DNA from 2 places in the Carnobacterium sp. CS13 genome. Region 1 is predicted to be linked to the other one. Evidence: a T-box and tRNA genes for the amino acid it is inferred to sense, from the RefSeq annotation. Region 1 holds a T-box; the other holds one or more tRNA genes.
What was found. The T-box of region 1 lies ahead of leuS (leucine--tRNA ligase). A T-box ahead of a tRNA ligase gene usually reads a tRNA of that ligase, here a tRNA-Leu.
Positions count from the first base shown of each region.

Region 2: it encodes a tRNA-Leu, which carries the amino acid that the T-box ahead of leuS (leucine--tRNA ligase) is inferred to sense. The anticodon was not compared.

Region 1 covers NZ_CP067364.1:578,615-587,500, forward strand. Annotated here, with positions in the region: gene nagE (N-acetylglucosamine-specific PTS transporter subunit IIBC) at 343-1,800, shown strand; T-box leader at 1,893-2,117, shown strand; gene leuS (leucine--tRNA ligase) at 2,198-4,615, shown strand; gene JHE06_RS02905 (putative polysaccharide biosynthesis protein) at 4,799-6,466, shown strand; gene JHE06_RS02910 (pseudouridine synthase) at 6,562-7,284, shown strand; gene JHE06_RS02915 (NAD(P)H-hydrate dehydratase) at 7,338-8,165, opposite strand; gene pepV (dipeptidase PepV) at 8,615-8,886, shown strand, end outside.
Region 2 covers NZ_CP067364.1:1,985,262-1,994,147, reverse strand. Annotated here, with positions in the region: gene JHE06_RS09420 (Tex family protein) at 1-133, shown strand, start outside; gene JHE06_RS09415 (SprT family protein) at 300-758, shown strand; gene JHE06_RS09410 (glycosyl hydrolase family 28-related protein) at 873-2,294, shown strand; gene JHE06_RS09405 (ATP-binding cassette domain-containing protein) at 2,384-4,657, opposite strand; gene JHE06_RS09400 (ISLre2 family transposase) at 4,959-6,368, shown strand; tRNA gene JHE06_RS09395 (tRNA-Leu) at 6,614-6,698, shown strand; gene JHE06_RS09390 (pyridoxal phosphate-dependent aminotransferase) at 6,816-7,964, opposite strand; gene JHE06_RS09385 (amino acid ABC transporter ATP-binding protein) at 7,996-8,718, opposite strand; gene JHE06_RS09380 (ABC transporter substrate-binding protein/permease) at 8,711-8,886, opposite strand, start outside.

The DNA.
Region 1 (8,886 bases):
ATTTAGAGATTTTTTTCTAAAAAGTAAAGGAGAGTTGAAATGGATACCAATGCAGCAGTGGTCTGGTTTAATGAGAGGGGATTATTGTAATTAAATTCTCATTTGACAAGAGTTTTCTAAATTGGTATGATTTTGGCGTTGAGTAAAAAGTTGGTTAATCTAGAATGTAAAGTATCAAAAATTACTCAACTGTATCAAACCGCTTAATTAAAAACAGTTTGATTTGGTGAAAAAGGGGAAGTGCTAATGAACAAACGTTAACTAGCAAGAATGGAAAACATATTATTTTGCTTATCTATCATTATTCTGTTATATATGCATTTATTCTAGGAGGAAAAAATAATGAAATCATATTTTCAAAGAATTGGACGTTCGTTAATGCTCCCAGTTGCGGTTTTACCTGTAGCTGCGATTTTAATGGGAATCGGTTATTGGATCGACCCAAGCGGATGGGGCGGAGAAAACGTCTATGCAGCATTTCTCATTAAAGCAGGTTCAGCAGTAATCGATAACCTACCTGTATTATTTGCTGTTGGGTTATCACTGGGCATGTCAAAAGACAAAGACGGAGCAGCCGCGCTTAGTGGACTGGTAGCTTTCTTAGTAGTCACGACTTTATTAAGCACAGAGTCTGTGTCTATGCTGCAAGGTATTGATATCGAGGCAGTCAGCCCTGCATTTGACAAAATTAATAATGCTTTTGTTGGGATCATATCTGGTTTAGTTGCAGCTTCTATGTATAACCGCTTTAGTCATGTTAAGCTGCCGCAAGCATTGGCCTTTTTCAGTGGAAAACGACTTGCGCCGATCATGACATCAATGGCGATGCTGGTTGTTTCATTAATCTTATTATTCGTTTGGCCGGTAGTGTTCTCTGCATTAGTAACATTCGGTACAAGTATTAGTAAATTAGGTGCTATAGGTGCTGGTTTATACGGATTCTTCAACCGTTTATTGATTCCAACAGGTTTACACCACGCATTGAATTCTGTATTTTGGTTTGATGTGGCCGGTATTGATGATATTGGGAACTTCTGGGCAGGTACAGGGACAAAAGGAATCACTGGTATGTATCAAGCTGGTTTCTTCCCGATCATGATGTTCGGTCTGCCAGGCGGAGCGTTAGCGATGTACCACACAGCTAAAGACAACAAGAGAAAAGTAGTAGCATCTTTAATGATCGCAGCCAGTTTTGCTGCCTTCTTTACAGGTGTTACTGAACCGCTGGAATTCTCATTCATGTTTGCAGCTCCGTTATTGTACTTGGTACACGCGGTCTTAACTGGGATTTCACTATTTATTGCAGCAACTTTCCATTGGACAGCTGGTTTTGGATTTAGTGCTGGTTTAGTCGACCTTGTGTTAAGCTTCCGATTGCCATTAGCAAACCAACCGTATATGTTGATCCTTCAAGGATTAGTCTTTTTTGCTATTTATTATTTTGTTTTCCGTTTTGTGATCGTTAAATTCAACTTGGCAACGCCAGGCCGAGGAGATGACGAAGATGAAGAAATCGTGGAAGATGATGACGCAGCTGTTTCTTCGTCAAAAAATGATAAATTTAAACGTCAAGCTGAAATGATTTATGCTGGTTTAGGCGGCGATGAAAACATAACCTCAATCGACAATTGTACAACGCGCTTGCGTCTCGAGGTTAAAGACATGTCTAAAGTCGATGAAAAGAAAATCAAATCTTCCGGAGCAATTGGCATCAACAAAGTTTCTGACCATAACATCCAAGTTATCGTCGGAACCGAAGTTCAATTTGTTGCTGATGAAATGACTAAATTAAAAAAATAATTAAATGAATTGAGTAGTGCCCTTTGTTTAAGAGATGAAGGGCACTTTGCTATTGCTCGCTAGCTGTTTATTTGATAGAATAGAATCAATAGTTAAAAACAAAGAAAAGGAATAGTAGAAATACTTCTTTTAAAGAGAGTGCATGGTTGGTGGAAATGCATAAAGAAAGCTTTTGAACTCGCCTTGGATGTTGCTTTACTGAAATCGATCAGTAAGTAAAGCCGTAACGCCTGCGTTAAAGGTAAGAAGAGTCTACAGAAATTTTGTAGAAAACATAGGTGGTACCACGATCAGTAAACTGTTCAATCGTCCTATGAGTATCAGATCATTTATCTGCGCTCATAGGGCGATTTTTTAATTTATTAAACGATTAAACTGAGGAAGAGGGATTAACGATATGAGTTTCAATCATAAGACTATTGAAAAAAAATGGCAAAAGTACTGGGCAGATAATAAAACTTTCCAGACAACTGAAGATTCGGCAAAAGAAAAATTTTATGCTCTGGATATGTTTCCGTACCCATCTGGACAAGGGTTACATGTTGGACATCCAGAAGGCTACACTGCGACAGACATTCTTTCACGTATGAAACGTGCACAAGGTTACAATGTATTGCATCCAATGGGATGGGATGCTTTTGGTTTGCCGGCTGAACAATATGCGTTAGATACCGGAAATGATCCTGCGGAGTTTACTGCTCATAATATTGAAACATTTCGGCGTCAAATCAACTCATTGGGTTTTAGTTACGATTGGGAACGTGAAATCAATACGACTGATCCAAGTTATTACAAATGGACCCAATGGATTTTTATTAAATTATACGAAAAAGGATTAGCTTATGAAGCAGAAGTTGCGGTTAACTGGTGTCCTGCTCTAGGAACAGTATTGGCTAACGAAGAAGTTATCGATGGAAAAAGCGAACGTGGCGGACATCCTGTTTTCCGCAAACCAATGAAACAATGGATGTTGAAAATAACAGCTTATGCTGAACGTTTATTAGAAGATTTAGAATTGGTTGATTGGCCTGATAGTATTAAAGATATGCAACGCAATTGGATCGGAAAATCGGTTGGAGCAAATGTCTCTTTTACAGTTAAAGATACAGAACAAGACTTCACTATTTTTACGACTCGTCCAGACACATTATTTGGAGCAACTTATTGTGTCATGGCACCAGAATTGGACTTAGTGGAAAAAATTACGACTCCTGAACAAGAAGCAGAAATCAAAGCTTATATTGAAAAAGTTAGTCTGAAAAGTGATTTAGACCGGACGGATTTAAGCAAAGAAAAAACTGGCGTATTCACAGGAGCTTACGCAGTAAATCCAGTAAACGGGAAAGAAATACCGATTTGGATTTCTGATTATGTCTTAGCGTCTTATGGTACAGGTGCAATCATGGCTGTTCCAGCACACGATCAACGGGATTACGAGTTTGCAAAAACTTTTGGCTTAGAAATTACCCCCGTCTTAGCAGGCGGTCAAATAGAAAAAGAGGCCTTTTTAGAAGATGGTCCACACATCAATTCAGATTTCCTAGATGGTTTGGGCAAAGAAGAAGCCATTGCTAAAATAAATGCTTGGCTAGAAGAAAAAGGTTTAGGTAAAAAAGAAACGACGTATCGTTTGCGTGACTGGTTATTTGCAAGACAACGCTACTGGGGCGAACCGATTCCGGTTATCCATTGGGAAGATGGCACATCAACTACGTTAGCTGAATCAGAGCTTCCGTTGTTACTGCCAAAAACAGATGAAATCAAACCAAGCGGTACTGGCGAATCGCCACTGGCTAATATTACCGACTGGGTCAATGTTACCGATCCAGAAACAGGGATGAAAGGCCGCCGTGATACAAATACCATGCCGCAATGGGCAGGAAGTTCTTGGTATTATTTACGGTTTATCGATCCTGCTAACGATGAAATGATAGCAGACCCTGAAAAGCTGAAAGAATGGTTGCCGGTTGATATTTATATTGGCGGGGCCGAACATGCTGTTTTACATTTGTTGTATGCACGTTTTTGGTATAAATTTTTATACGATATCGGTGTAGTTCCAACGAAAGAACCTTTCCAAAAATTATTTAATCAAGGAATGATTTTGGGAGAAAACAACGAAAAAATGTCTAAGTCAAAAGGCAATGTCGTAAATCCTGATGATGTGGTTGAAAAATATGGAGCAGACACATTACGGATGTATGAAATGTTTATGGGACCGTTGGATGCTTCGATTGCATGGAATGAAAACGGCCTTGAAGGCAGTCGCAAGTTCTTAGACCGAGTCTGGCGTTTATTGATGGATGAAGAAGGGCAACTTCGTGACCGCGTAACCACATTCAATGATCAATCATTAGATGTAGCCTACCACCAAACTGTAAAAAAAGTGACGGAAGACTTTGAGCAACTGCGCTTTAATACAGCTATTTCACAATTGATGGTATTTGTGAACGAAGCCTATAAAGCCAAAGCTTTACCGGTAGAGTACATGAAAGGCTTTGTACAGTTGTTAGCTCCGATTGCTCCTCATCTAGGTGAAGAGTTGTGGGCCGTTTTGACAAACAGTGACGAAGGCATTTCTTATGCAGCATGGCCAACGTATGATGAAGCATTCTTAGTACAAGATGAAATAGAAGTGGTTTTTCAAGTGAACGGAAAATTAAAAGCTAAAGCCCAAGCATCTAAAGAAATCACGAAAGACGAATTGGAAACTTTAGCAATGACTAATGAGAAAATTCAAGAAGCCATTAAAGGAAAAACAGTCCGAAAAGTAATCGTTATTCCTGGGAAATTGGTTAATATTGTAGCGAATTAGTTTTAGAATAAGGGATCAGACCACTGGCTTAAAAAACAGTGGTCTTTTCTAATGGGGTCAAAAATGAGAACCTTAAATTTTTGTAAATATCCTCTAAGACGCTCTGCAAAGCATTGCAACGGTATTGGGAAAGAAGTAGAATAGATATTAGTACATAAAAGTATGAGAGTAGGGTTATGGAAAATGTCAAAGGATGTTACGAAAGAAAATGCATCGGTGAATGAAAAAAGCTCACGAGACAAAATGGTCAGCGGCTCCGCTTGGATGACCGGCGGCAGCATCTTATCTCGGCTTTTAGGGGTTTTATACATTATCCCTTGGATGGCATGGATGGGTACGCAAGATGTAGCAAACTCTGCCAATGCTCTTTACATGGTAGGGTATACGCCTTACGCATTGTTTTTAAATATTGCTACAGCCGGAGTTCCTTCCGCTATTGCCAAGCAAGTTTCTTATTACAACGCTTTAGGGGAATATAAAATCAGTCGTGAAATTTATAAAAAAGGGCTGCAGGTAATGGCCATTACCGGAATTGTTGCAGCCATCTTAATGTATATGATTGCACCATTTATTGCAGCCAATAGTCCTACTGCTTCGGTAAGTGATGGAACGCAAGTCATCCGATCGTTAAGCTGGGCCTTGTTGATTATTCCTTGTATGAGTGTCACACGCGGTTTTATTCAAGGTCATCATACAATGGCACCCTCAGCTATTTCACAATTTATTGAACAATTAGGCCGAGTCATATTTATGCTGGCTGCTGTCTATCTTATCCGAGTGGTATCAGACGGAAGTGTCGTTAACGCTGTTTCGGCTTCAACTTTTGGAGCCTTTATTGGAGCGGTGTTCAGTATCGGCTACTTGCTGTACGTTATTTGGCGGAAAAAGCCGGAACTGGATATAAATGTTGCAAATAGCAGAAACAAAATATCTGTTTCCACTAATGAGATTTTCAAATCCATTATTAAAACAGCGATACCGTTTATTATCATTGGTTCAGGAATCACTTTCTTTCAGCTGATCGATCAATTTACATTTGCACCAATTATGAATGCGGTCAGTGATATGACAGCGAAGCAAATTGAAAACAATTATGCTATCGCTGCAGGGAATGCAAATAAACTGATCATGGTCGTTATTTCTTTGGCGGGTTCGATGGCGATTACTTCTGTGCCGCTGATTGCTGATTTGTTAGCGCGAAATAAAATGGCTGATGTAAGAGCACAAATGAGCGATAGTATCCAACTATTTTTCTTCATTATGCTGCCGGCTTCAATCGGTATGGCAGTCGTTGCCAAACCTCTTTATACCGTTGTTTATGGTTATAGTGCATTTGGAGCAAGCATTTTGCAACTGTCTTCTTATATGAGCATTTTTCTAGGATTGTTTGTCTTGTTGGGATCGACTCTTCAAGCAGCCAACCAAACAAAGCGAGCTTTGGTAGCAATGGCAGTTGGGTTAGTGGTTAAACTGGTGGTTCAATACCCGTTGCTGGCTATAGCTGGTACGCATGGTATGCTGTTATCCAACATTGTTGGTTTTGGGGCGACAACCTATTTAATGTTACGCGCTATCTACAAAATGACGCACTTGAATATCGGTTTCTTGCTAAGACGCCTTTTATTGATGGCAATCATTACGGCCGCCATGGCCTTAGTTGTTTTTATTGTGCAACAAGGGATGTATCGATTATTTGAACCAAAAGACAGAATAGGCTCATTGATCAACATGGGCGTTTCAGCCTCTATCGGTGGATTTGTGTACTTGTATGCCGCATTAAAAACTAGGTTAGCAGACCGGTTGCTAGGGTCACGGGTAGCAGGTTTACGAAGAAAGTTAAGAATAAAATAAACAAAAAACAGATAAAGAGAGCTAGCTGGCATCTATATAGAGATGCCACCTAGTTTTTTTAGTCCCTTTTTTAAAAAGAGAATGGAGCAGGTACAATGAGATTAGATAAGTTTTTAGCACATACAGGATATGGCACCCGAAAAACAGTTAAAGAATTGTTGAAAAGCAAACAAGTCGAAGTAAACGGCAAGCTTGCTAAAGATGGGAAAGTTCATATCGAACCGGAAAGCGATCAAGTGCAGGTTGCTGGAGAAAAAGTTCATTACCAAGAATTTATTTATTTGATGCTGCATAAGCCTCAAGGGGTAATCAGTGCCACGGAAGATAAACTGCATAAAACGGTGATTGATTTGCTTCATTCACAAGACCGTTTATTGGACCCTTTCCCAGTTGGCCGATTAGATAAAGATACAGAAGGGTTATTGTTGTTGACGAACGATGGGGTTTTAGCTCATAATTTATTATCGCCAAAAAAAGAAGTCGATAAATGTTATGAAGCGGTGATCCAAGGAATCGTTGACAAAAAAGATATCCAAGCGTTTGATGAGGGAGTCACTTTAGACGATGGTTTTGTCTGTCGGTCAGCGGCGCTAACGGTTTTATCAACAAATGCAGAGTCACAAACGTCGACTATCCAAGTCGTGATTCATGAAGGCAAGTTTCATCAAGTTAAACGTATGTTTGAAGCGGTGGATAAAAAAGTGACTTATTTAAAACGTTTATCGATGGGCCCTTTAACTTTAGATAAAGACTTAAAAATCGGCCATTATCGACCATTGACTGAAGCAGAGATGAAAGTGATGGAAGATTACCGATAAGAAATCAAAAACCTGACAGATAGCCATTATGGCTTCGTCAGGTTTTTTTGGATTTAGTTTTCGGAAAATTCTTTTAGAGTAAAAGGCAGTTGTTCAATGATGTGGGTCGGTAAGACAACGTATTGCTTTTTAGCTAGGTTATCGCCAATGTGACTGTGTAAATAAACTGCCGCCAATACGGCTGACTTTGAATTTTCTAATTGTGCTAAAAATCCAGCGATCATCCCAGCTAAAGTATCGCCCATCCCGCCAGTTGCCATTGCAGGATTACCGGCTTGATTTTTCCAAACGTCTTCTTCAAAATAAACTTCCGTTCGATGTTGTTTCAAAACGACCGTTGCATTTAGTTCAGCTCGGGCTGTCTGATTTAGAGATTCTTTTTGTTCAGATGGTTTTAAATGACTTAATCGCTCCCACTCGCCTAAATGAGGAGTATAAATAGTTTTGGCTTTAGGCGTTGAAAGCTGGTGTTCTGCCATCATGGTGATCGCTGATCCGTCAACCACGATTTGTTGGTTTTCTGTAACGAGAGAGAGAACAGATTTTAATAATTCTAAAGAATCTTTTGAATCACCCATCCCCGGTCCAATGACAAGAACCGAGGCTGCTTTTACTTGTTGTGCGAGTGTTTGACGGTTATTCCAGTCCAGCACCATAGCTTCTGGCAAACGAGCATGCAAGGCAATGTGGTTGGTTTTTGCAGTGGCAACACTGACTAACCCGGCACCGCTGTTTACCGCTGCACTAGTAGCCATTATAATAGCTCCCCCCATTGATTCGTTTCCGCCGATGACTAAAATTCTGCCGTAATCGCCTTTGTAGCTGTCATCTTTTCTTTTTGGAATCAAACCTTGGATACTTTCTTGATTCAGTTTTTTCATAAGAATTTCCTCCTTCAGATACTTAAAGCTCCTTGAAACTTATTATAAAGACAAAACGATTATTTTTCATCCTTCGCCTCCTTTGACCTTGCATTAAAAAAACTATTTTTTGAGGTCTTATAGTGGATAGTTGCCATTGAATAGAATACGAAAATCAATGTGTGATGAGTAGAGGTGCACGAGGGACGTTCTACTTCACAGTTTGATGAAGAAAATGGAGTGAATTGTTAAGAAGAGTCTGTCTATCTGATAGTTGGGTAGAAAAATAGGAGGAAATGGTTAAGTAGAGCCTATCTATCTAATAATTGGACAATAAAATAGCAGTTTTCCCTTTTTATATCTTTACCGAGAGTATCTTGACATAAGAAAATGAGATAGGAATATTGGTATGCAAGTCAAAAAGTGATATGATAGAGATGTTGAAAATGAAGGATGGGAGTGTTCAGGGTATGACAATCGATTGGAAAAAAGAAGCGGCGGCACGTAAAGAAGATTTCTTAGCGGATTTGATTTCTTTATTGAAAATTAATAGTGTTCGCGATGACAGTGAAGCAACAGAAGAAGCTCCTGTTGGGTTCGGACCTAAAGAAGCACTAGAAGCGTTTTTAGCGTTTGGAGATCGTGATGGTTTTGTTACCAAGAATATTGATAACTTAGCAGGTCACATCGAGTATGGAGAAGGCGACGAAACACTTGGCGTTTTAGCACATGTTGACGTTGT
Region 2 (8,886 bases), 1.2 Mb from region 1:
AAGCAAAGGTTATGTCCAACACCCGACAAATGTAGTAGCTGTCGGTGATGTGGTGACGGTTTGGGTAGAAGACATTGATGTCAATAAAGGTCGTATCTCTTTAACAATGCTGCCGCCTAAAAAGCAAGACTAAAGCAATAGAACACATAAGGAAAATAAAAGGAATTTGCTTTTTGGAGCACGTTTAAGAAAAATAGTTCAGAAAGAGGATGAGACTTTTGTCTCATCCTCCTCCTTTTTGTCTAACGGAGGAAAAAAGCTTTTGGAAGTAGTGAATAGTATAGGAAGGAATAGGAAAATTGAATCAAAAAGAATTGCAGAAATTAGTAGAAGAAACGTCAATAAACGATTTTGGACAACCATTTAAATACCAAGCGACTTTTAATAACCGTCTGCGTACAACCGGAGGAAGGTATCACTTAGCAACACATAATTTGGATTTTAACCTCAAGATCTTAGAAACTTTCGGCATGGAAGAGTTTATTAAAGTGATAAAACATGAATTATGTCATTATCACTTACATTTAGCAGGTAAAGGCTACCAACACAAAGATGTTGATTTTAAGCAGCTGCTGAAAAAAGTAGACGGAACGCGTTATGTTCAATCATTAGCACCCGTGAAACAACCGAAAAAATTTTGGGTTTACCAATGTCAAACATGTCAGAATGCTATCTATCGGCAAAGACGTTTTAACACAAAACGATATGTTTGCGGAAAATGTCGTGGGAAGCTCATTCTTTCAGGGCAGACAGAATGAGCTTCAAAATAAAAGAGACTAAAGCTGATACGAGTTATTAACAGTTAAACAGCTAAATTTGTTATGCTGATAGCAGTAAGCATAAGCAAAATTTACCGCATGGGGGACGACCGTATGAAACAAACAACCGTCATTCAAGAATTATTAAGTGCAACGTTTCCAGATTATTCTCAAGTAGCTAAAAAGCAAGTAGCGATCGAGGAAACAGAAAAGCAATTTAACCTGTTAAAGGGGTTAAATAAAATTAGAAAGAAGCCTGCCCGTTATTTGAATAGCTTTATATGGTCTAAAGAAAAAACTGATTTTACAACAGAGCCGGCCGTAACGGTCGATGCTGCTGGTCAAGTTTTCCCAATCTGGAAAAGCCAGTTAGACCAGGCAATGACTCGTTTAAGCCAGCAAGTCAGAACAGTATCTGTTTTGGATTATGGAGCAGTTGGGGATGGGAAAACAGATTGTACTGCAGCTTTTAAACGAGCTATTTCATCTGGCAGGCGTCGGGTAATCATTCCACCTGGAACGTATCGAACAAGAGGGATTAAGCTTCCTTCTTATACAGAATTGATTGGCAGCGGATCAGGAACGACTACTTTGGTTTTGGCTGATTCCGCGCCAAAAAGAGAACGATTGGTCAGCAATTTAAGTTATTTAAAAGGCAACCATTTTCTGAGGATAGAAGGTCTGTGTTTAGATTGGAATATCCAACGGTTTTCTGAAGCGGAAAGAAGTGCCTCAGGTGGGACAAGTTCGAGCGGACTTACACTAGCTCATGTCCAGTATGCTCTCGTTCGGGATATCATTGTTAAAAACCCTGGACTTCATGGCGTCGATGTTACTTCAGCTTTTTATAATTATTTTGGTGATGGCAAACGTGCTCGTTTAGGCAGCCGTTATGTTTGGATCGATCAAGTAGAAGTTTCTGGTTTCGGTGATGATGGGATTACAACTCATCACAGTGATCATATTCTGATTTCAAACAGCTTTTTACATCATCCATCCGGCCGTGCGCACAAAACAGGGCAATCCAATTCAAATGGCATTGAGGTAGATGATGGATCCCAACACGTGACGTTGACCAACAATCTTACCGCTTATTGTTTTGGAGGGATTGAAATCAAAGCTCATGAAACAAGTTCAGCTGCTTCGGATACACAAATTATTGGACATTATTCTTATCATGACAATCGGTCGTATAACTTTAGACATATTGGGCACCATAGTCTGACAGATAAAGCGTCTCGATCGGCTTTTGGAATACGAGGGACCTATCTAGCTGCTTATTATCCACAAGAAACGCAACTTTATACAGCATCATCACCAAGAGCTCTCGTTATTTCAGCTTATCAAAAAGTAGCGATCAATCATTTTTTTGCGCAAGCACAACCAGTTGATGATGCTAATCATATTGCTATTTCAATACAATATCGAGCAGGAGAAGTCAAAATCAAAAATATTCAATTGGAAAATTACTCTAAAAGGAATCGAATAGTTCGAGTTAGTGATACAACTTCTCATGTTCAAATAAACTATAAATAAAAAACAGCATCACATATTTTTTGTGTGGTGCTGTTTACTGTATTTGGGATAGTTTACGAAAGGTCAGCTTTTATCGTAAAGTTCAGATCTTATTCTTTAACCTCTTTTTTTAACCATTTTGCAGTCAATGTATTAGCTAGCAATAAGTCTTTAGGAAGTCCTTCAAAAATAATAAAACCGCCTTTTTTTCCGCCTTCAGGTCCCATTTCAATAATCCAGTCGCTTTTAGCTATAAAATCAAGATTATGTTCAATAATAATCACAGAGTTTCCTTTATTTACAAGATTTTGAAAAACTTCTAAAAGTTTCGCGTTGTCTTTCATATGCAAGCCTAGTGAAGGTTCGTCTAAAAGATAAATTTGACCTTCTTTTTTTAGATAACTTGCAAGCTTAAGTCGCTGAATCTCTCCGCCGCTTAAAGAACTTGTCGTTTGACCTAGTGTCAAATAACTTAAGCCGACCTCTTTTAGTGTGCTTACTTTTTTTATGTTTTTTTCTTTTTCAAAGTAATACAGAGCTTCGTCAATGGTAAGTTCCAATATTTCAACAATATTTTTTCCTTTATACTGATAAGAGCGTGCTTTATCTGAATAACGTGTACCGCCGCAAGCTTCACAGACGACAGTTACCGGATCTGCAAAAGCTACATCAGGTTGAGTAACACCTTTTCCATGACATACAGGACAAGCGCCTAAAGAGTTGAAACTAAATAATCCAATTGGCTGGTTAGTAACTTTCGCGAGAATAGCGCGTATATCGTCCATTATCCCCATATATGTGGCAAGCGTAGAACGGCTGGATATTCCAATGCTGCTTTGGTTTACACTGATTGTTTCTGGATACTTTTGCATAAATGCTTCTAACATTAATGAACTTTTGCCAGAACCTGACACTCCCGAAACGGAAACCAAAACGTTTTTAGGAATGCGTACACTCACATCTTTTAAGTTATTATTAGTAACATGATCAAGCGAAAAAAAGGTGTCTGTTTTTCTAGGGTTTTTATTAATTTCTAATTGTTTTTCTAAAGAGGTCGAAGCTCGTTGGCTATTCTTTAAGCCAAGAGGAGTGCCTTGATAAATAACTTCTCCACCTTTGATACCTGCACTTGGTCCCATTTCAATGATTTCATCAGCAGCTTTTATAATGGATAAGTCATGTTCAATTACAATGACTGTATTATGCTTATTTTTTATACTATTTAGCATACTGATTAGCATACCGACTTCTTCAGGATGCAAACCAGCACTAGGTTCATCAAAAATATAAGTCATATTATTTAAGCTGCTGCCTAAATGTCGAGCAATCTTTACTCTTTGAGCTTCGCCTCCTGACAACGTCTCCATTTTTCTCGATAAGCTTAGATACCCTAAACCCATTTCTATCAGTTGTTCTATTGGAGAGACAGCTTGTTGTGCAATAGATTTCCCAATAGAATCCGTTATATGATTGAGCTCGTTGATTAGTTTTGTCATTTCTAAATCAGAGTATTCCAAAATGTTGAACCCATTAATTTTAGAGTCTAAGACTTTGGGATTTAGTCCCGTTCCGCCACAAAGCGGACAGACAGAATGTGTAGAGACTGCCAAAACGTCAGCTTGAGACACTTGTTTTAGCTTTGTAACATCTCTATTAATATAAAGTCTTGTAAATCTAGGCAACAGTCCGTCCCATTGTGCATTTTGAGGACCGTCTTTAGTATGGAATGGTGCATAAATAGTACCGCCGCCAGGAGGTCCATATAAAAATAAATCTTGATTTTCTTTTGAATAATTCTTAATAGGCTTATCCGGATCAAATAAACCACAAGTCATCATCCATTGACCTTGCCAACCTGAAGGTGATAAAGGTTTAAATTGAACAGCATATTCTCTAAGAGACTTATCAAAATCAACTAACTTACTTAAATCAGCGGTTACTACTTCTCCAAAACCGTCACACGTTGGACATCTCCCGAAAGTGCTTTGCCTGGAAAAATCCGTAGCACTTCCAATTTGAGGTTCTCCAATTCTAGAAAATAAAAGCCGAATAAGCGGATCAATGTCCATATAAGTTCCGACTGTTGAATGAGAATTTGATCTTATAGATCGTTGTTGTATTACCACAACAGGACTTAAATTTTGCATTAGATCCGCGTGAGGTCGTTCGTATCTTGGCATCTGATTTCTAACATATAAAGGATAATTTAAAGTCATCTGCCTTCTGCTTTCTCTTGCAAGCGTATCAAAAGCCACTGAGCTTTTTCCTGAACCAGACAGACCTGTAAAAACAGTGATTAAATTTTTGGGGATAGTTAAATTAATATTTTTTAAATTATTTTCTTTAAGTCCTTTTAATATAATTTCGTCTTTTTTATTTGGCATATTATATCCTCCTTGATATTTTTTATTGATCATCTCGTTGAATATTAAATTATTTCATTATAAAAGTTGTATCAAATCAAATTTCACCTATAAGGTTAACAGAAATAGAATAAAGGTGGAAAATATTAGCTTAAATAAGAGGACTGCTTTTTATCAGATCTGCTCTTATTTTGGCTTTGTATGTTGCGGTATGTGTAAAATAGTTCTCGAGAGTTAATAATTTTACTAGCAAAAAGAAAGAAGGCGTTCTATCATAAATGTATGCTTGACCGGCAAATACATAAATGAAAGAGGCCTTCTTATGAATAAGATTATATCAAAGGTTTACCAAATAATAAAGGATTCAAGTAACTTAATAGAGACAGAAGAAGCTATTCAAGTTTATATGTATGAAGTATTTTCTGAATTAGTAGGAGATGTCTTCACTCATATCAATCAGGTGATCAAAGAGGAGAAACAACTTGAAGGTTGGAAAGTGAAACGAGAAGATTGGAAAACGGTCCAATTTATTTTCGGTCCCGTTCGGTACTATCGTACCTTAATGGTAGATCACACGGATCAGAATCATTATCCACTAGATGAGTGGTTAGGCATTCGAAAATATCAGCGTCATAGTCCATTAGTAGAAGTAAAAGTGGCTGAGTTGGCGAGTAAAGCTACTTATCGAGATACTGCAACTATTCTAAATGAATGGACGGCTGTCACGATCAGCCACCAAACAGTTGGCAGTCTTCTTAAACGCGTTGGATCAGCACAAGCACGTGAAGATGAAGAAAGCGTATTGGAGCTAGAAGAAGCAGCTGAATTGCCTGAAGGAAAAAAAGTGGACTATTTCTATGCCGAGGCTGATGGAGTTTTTGTTCGTGGAACAGAAAAGAAAAAAAGCTTAGAAGTTCGTCATGCCATTCTTTACGAAGGCTGGAATAAAAACGGAGAACGCGTTTCCTTAAAGGAACCTAAAGCCATTATGACGACTAAAAAAACCGCTGGTTTTTGGGCAGAGGTCCAAGCCTTTACAGCGAATCATTATGCCTTACAACAAGCCCAAGTCATTACCAATAGTGACGGTGGACAAGGCTATACTGCAGATAGATTCCAAGAAGCTTTTTCTCAATCGAATTATCCCGTTTTCAATCAGCTAGACTCTTATCATGTCTTTCAAGGGTTAAATCGTGCATTTGGTGTGAAAACGACTGTCTTTAAACAACAGGTCAAGCAAGCGATAAAAACACACGATTTAGATGATTTAACTATTTGGTTAGATACGTATGAAAGTACGTTAGACGAAACTTCAGCAGTGGAAAAACTGAATACATTTAGAACCTATGTCTTACGGAATTGGGATCGGATTTTCGATTGGCGCGAAAAAGTAGAACAAGCACCAGAGGATGCAAGAGGTTTAGGCGCAATGGAATCGAATCAACGACACATCTCTTTTCGCATGAAAAAGCGTGGGATGCATTGGAGCGCAGAAGGTTGCGAAGCTATGGTAAAGGTAAAACAAGGGATGTTCAATCACACCTTGCGTGAAGCCTACCTTCATCAACAAAATAGAAGTGCGAGACAACAGCGCAAGCTGAACCAAACGGTTCGTTTATCGTCGTTATTGCATGAGAAAACACGGCAGTCAGTCGGGGCAAAGAATGGGACCATTCCCTTGTATGCCTCTCGTTCATCGGCAATAGGACAATTAATTAAAAGTTTTCGTTAATTCCTGTCTTTTGGGAGAAGGTTCCTGGTTTTAGGAACGTTCTTCCAAAAGATGGGCCAGCAAGCGGCGGAGCCGTGCGGTAGCTGATGGGTGTACAAAAATAGAGTGCCTAAACTAGTGAAGGAATAGGACACTCGAGAAAAACTTGACACAAACTATGTTGCGGTACCTATTGCAAAATTACTTTTGTAAATGTATAGTTATGACTATAAGAAATAAACTGAGTTTTAGAAGGGTTAGACTAAGCGGTCGTGGCGGAATTGGTAGACGCGCCAGCTTGAGGGGCTGGTCGAGAAATTCTTGGTGGGGGTTCGAGTCCCCCCGACCGCATATTGAGAATAGCAAGTTAATAGGGTTTTACCCTTACAGGTACTTTTTTCTCTTTTATTAAAAGGGAGAAAAGTACCTGTTTCTTTGTGAAGAGAGAAATGCAGGACTCTTATTTTATTAAAAGTTTAATTTTTCGATTCGATCAAAAGCTTCTTTCAATAATACAAGATTTTGTGTTGCTGCAAGTCGAATATATTGATCGCCAGATTCGCCAAAAGCTTTGCCAGGAATCACGAGGACTTGAGTTTCTTTTAATAATTTTTCTGTAAAAGCAACAGAATCCAAACTGGTTTTTGAAATATTAATAAAAGCATACATACTGCCTTTAACTGGATGCAATGACAAAAACGAAATTTCAGCGACACGCTCAGCAATATATTCAAGACGTTCTTGGAAAACAGAGGTCACTTTAGGCACCAATTCATCTGCATGGTCTAAAGCATAAATTCCAGCACGTTGAGAGAGAGTTGGTGCCGAGTAAGTAATGCTTTCGTTGATAAGTTTGGCGGCTTCATTTAAATAGTCTGGGGCAATCATATACCCAATTCGCCAACCTGTCATCGCAAATGCTTTTGAAAAACTGCTGAAGGTAACTGTATGTTCAGGCGCGAATGTTGCCATAGGGACAAAATCATTATAAAAAGTAAAAGCTTCATACACTTCATCAGATAAAATATAAAAATTGTGTTCGATAGCCAAGTCAGCAATTTGTTTGAAGAGTTCCGGACTAAAAACGGCGCCCGTTGGATTATTTGGCGAATTGATGATGATAGCTTTGGTTTTATCTGTAATAGCAGATTTTAAAAGTTCGATATCAATTTGAAAACCATCTTTTTCATAAGTTGGCATGAAGACTGGAATCCCACCAGAAAAAATTACTTGATCCTTGTAAGGAGAGAAGTAAGGCTCGTGAATAATGACTTCATCACCAGGATTTAAAATAGTTTTCAACGTCAAATACATACCATGAAGTGCGCCGACTGTAGCCCGAACTTGATTCGGTTTGAACGTTAATTGGTAATGTTTTTCATAAAAATCAATCACTGCTTGTAAAAAGTCTTGGCTGCCGCCAGAAGCCGTATACTTCGTATGTCCTTGTTTTGCTGCTTCGAAGGCAGCATCAATGATAGCTTCATCGGTGATTAAATCTGGATCACCGATCGATAGATCAATGAGGTTTTCTGTTTCACTTGCGAGTGTCGCAATTTCCATCAGAATGTTTTCATCAGGAAACTGGTGAGCTAAGGCTGTATATGTTTTATCCACTTTTAAAACTCCTTTTCGATTTGCTTCTGCTTTATAGTACTTTGCTTAGAAAATCCTGTGTTCGGGCATGCTGCGGATTAGAAAAAATATCTTTTGGTTTTCCTTGCTCAACAATCATTCCGTCATCCATAAAAATCACTCGGTCAGCTACTTCACGGGCAAAGCCCATTTCATGCGTAACAACGACCATAGTCATACCGCCTTCAGCTAAGTTCTTCATTACAGCTAATACTTCGCCAACCATTTCTGGATCCAACGCTGAAGTCGGTTCATCAAACAACATGACGTCAGGTCCCATCGCAAGCGCACGAGCAATCGCTACCCGTTGCTGCTGACCACCAGATAATTGGACAGGAAAGCTGTCGCTTTTATCGCTTAGGCCAACTTTATTCAATAATTCTAAAGCATTTTTTTTGGCTTCTTCAGGATTTTGCCCTTTAACTTTAAGTGGACTGATGGTTAAATTTTCTACAATCGTTTTATGTGGAAATAAGTTGAAGCTTTGGAAAACCATTCCCATTTTTTGACGCAATTCATTGATGTCGGCATTCTTTTCTAACAGATTTTTACCTTCAAATTCAACGCTGCCCTCAGTTGGCTGCTCTAATAAATTTAAACAACGGAGGAAAGTACTTTTCCCGCTGCCAGAAGGGCCAATGATAACAACGACTTCACCAGTTTTGACTTCTAAATCAATGCCTTTTAATACTTCATTTTTACCAAAATTTTTCTTTAAGTTTTTAATATTAATCACTAGTATTCATGCCCCTTTCAGCAAAACCTAATAGACGAGATAAAGTAAAAGTCAAAATGAAATAAATGACCGAAGCAATCAAAATAGGTAAGAAGGGCTTGAAACTAGCACCGGTTACCACACCTGCTTGGAACATTAATTCAGATACTCCAATGACAGAAACAACAG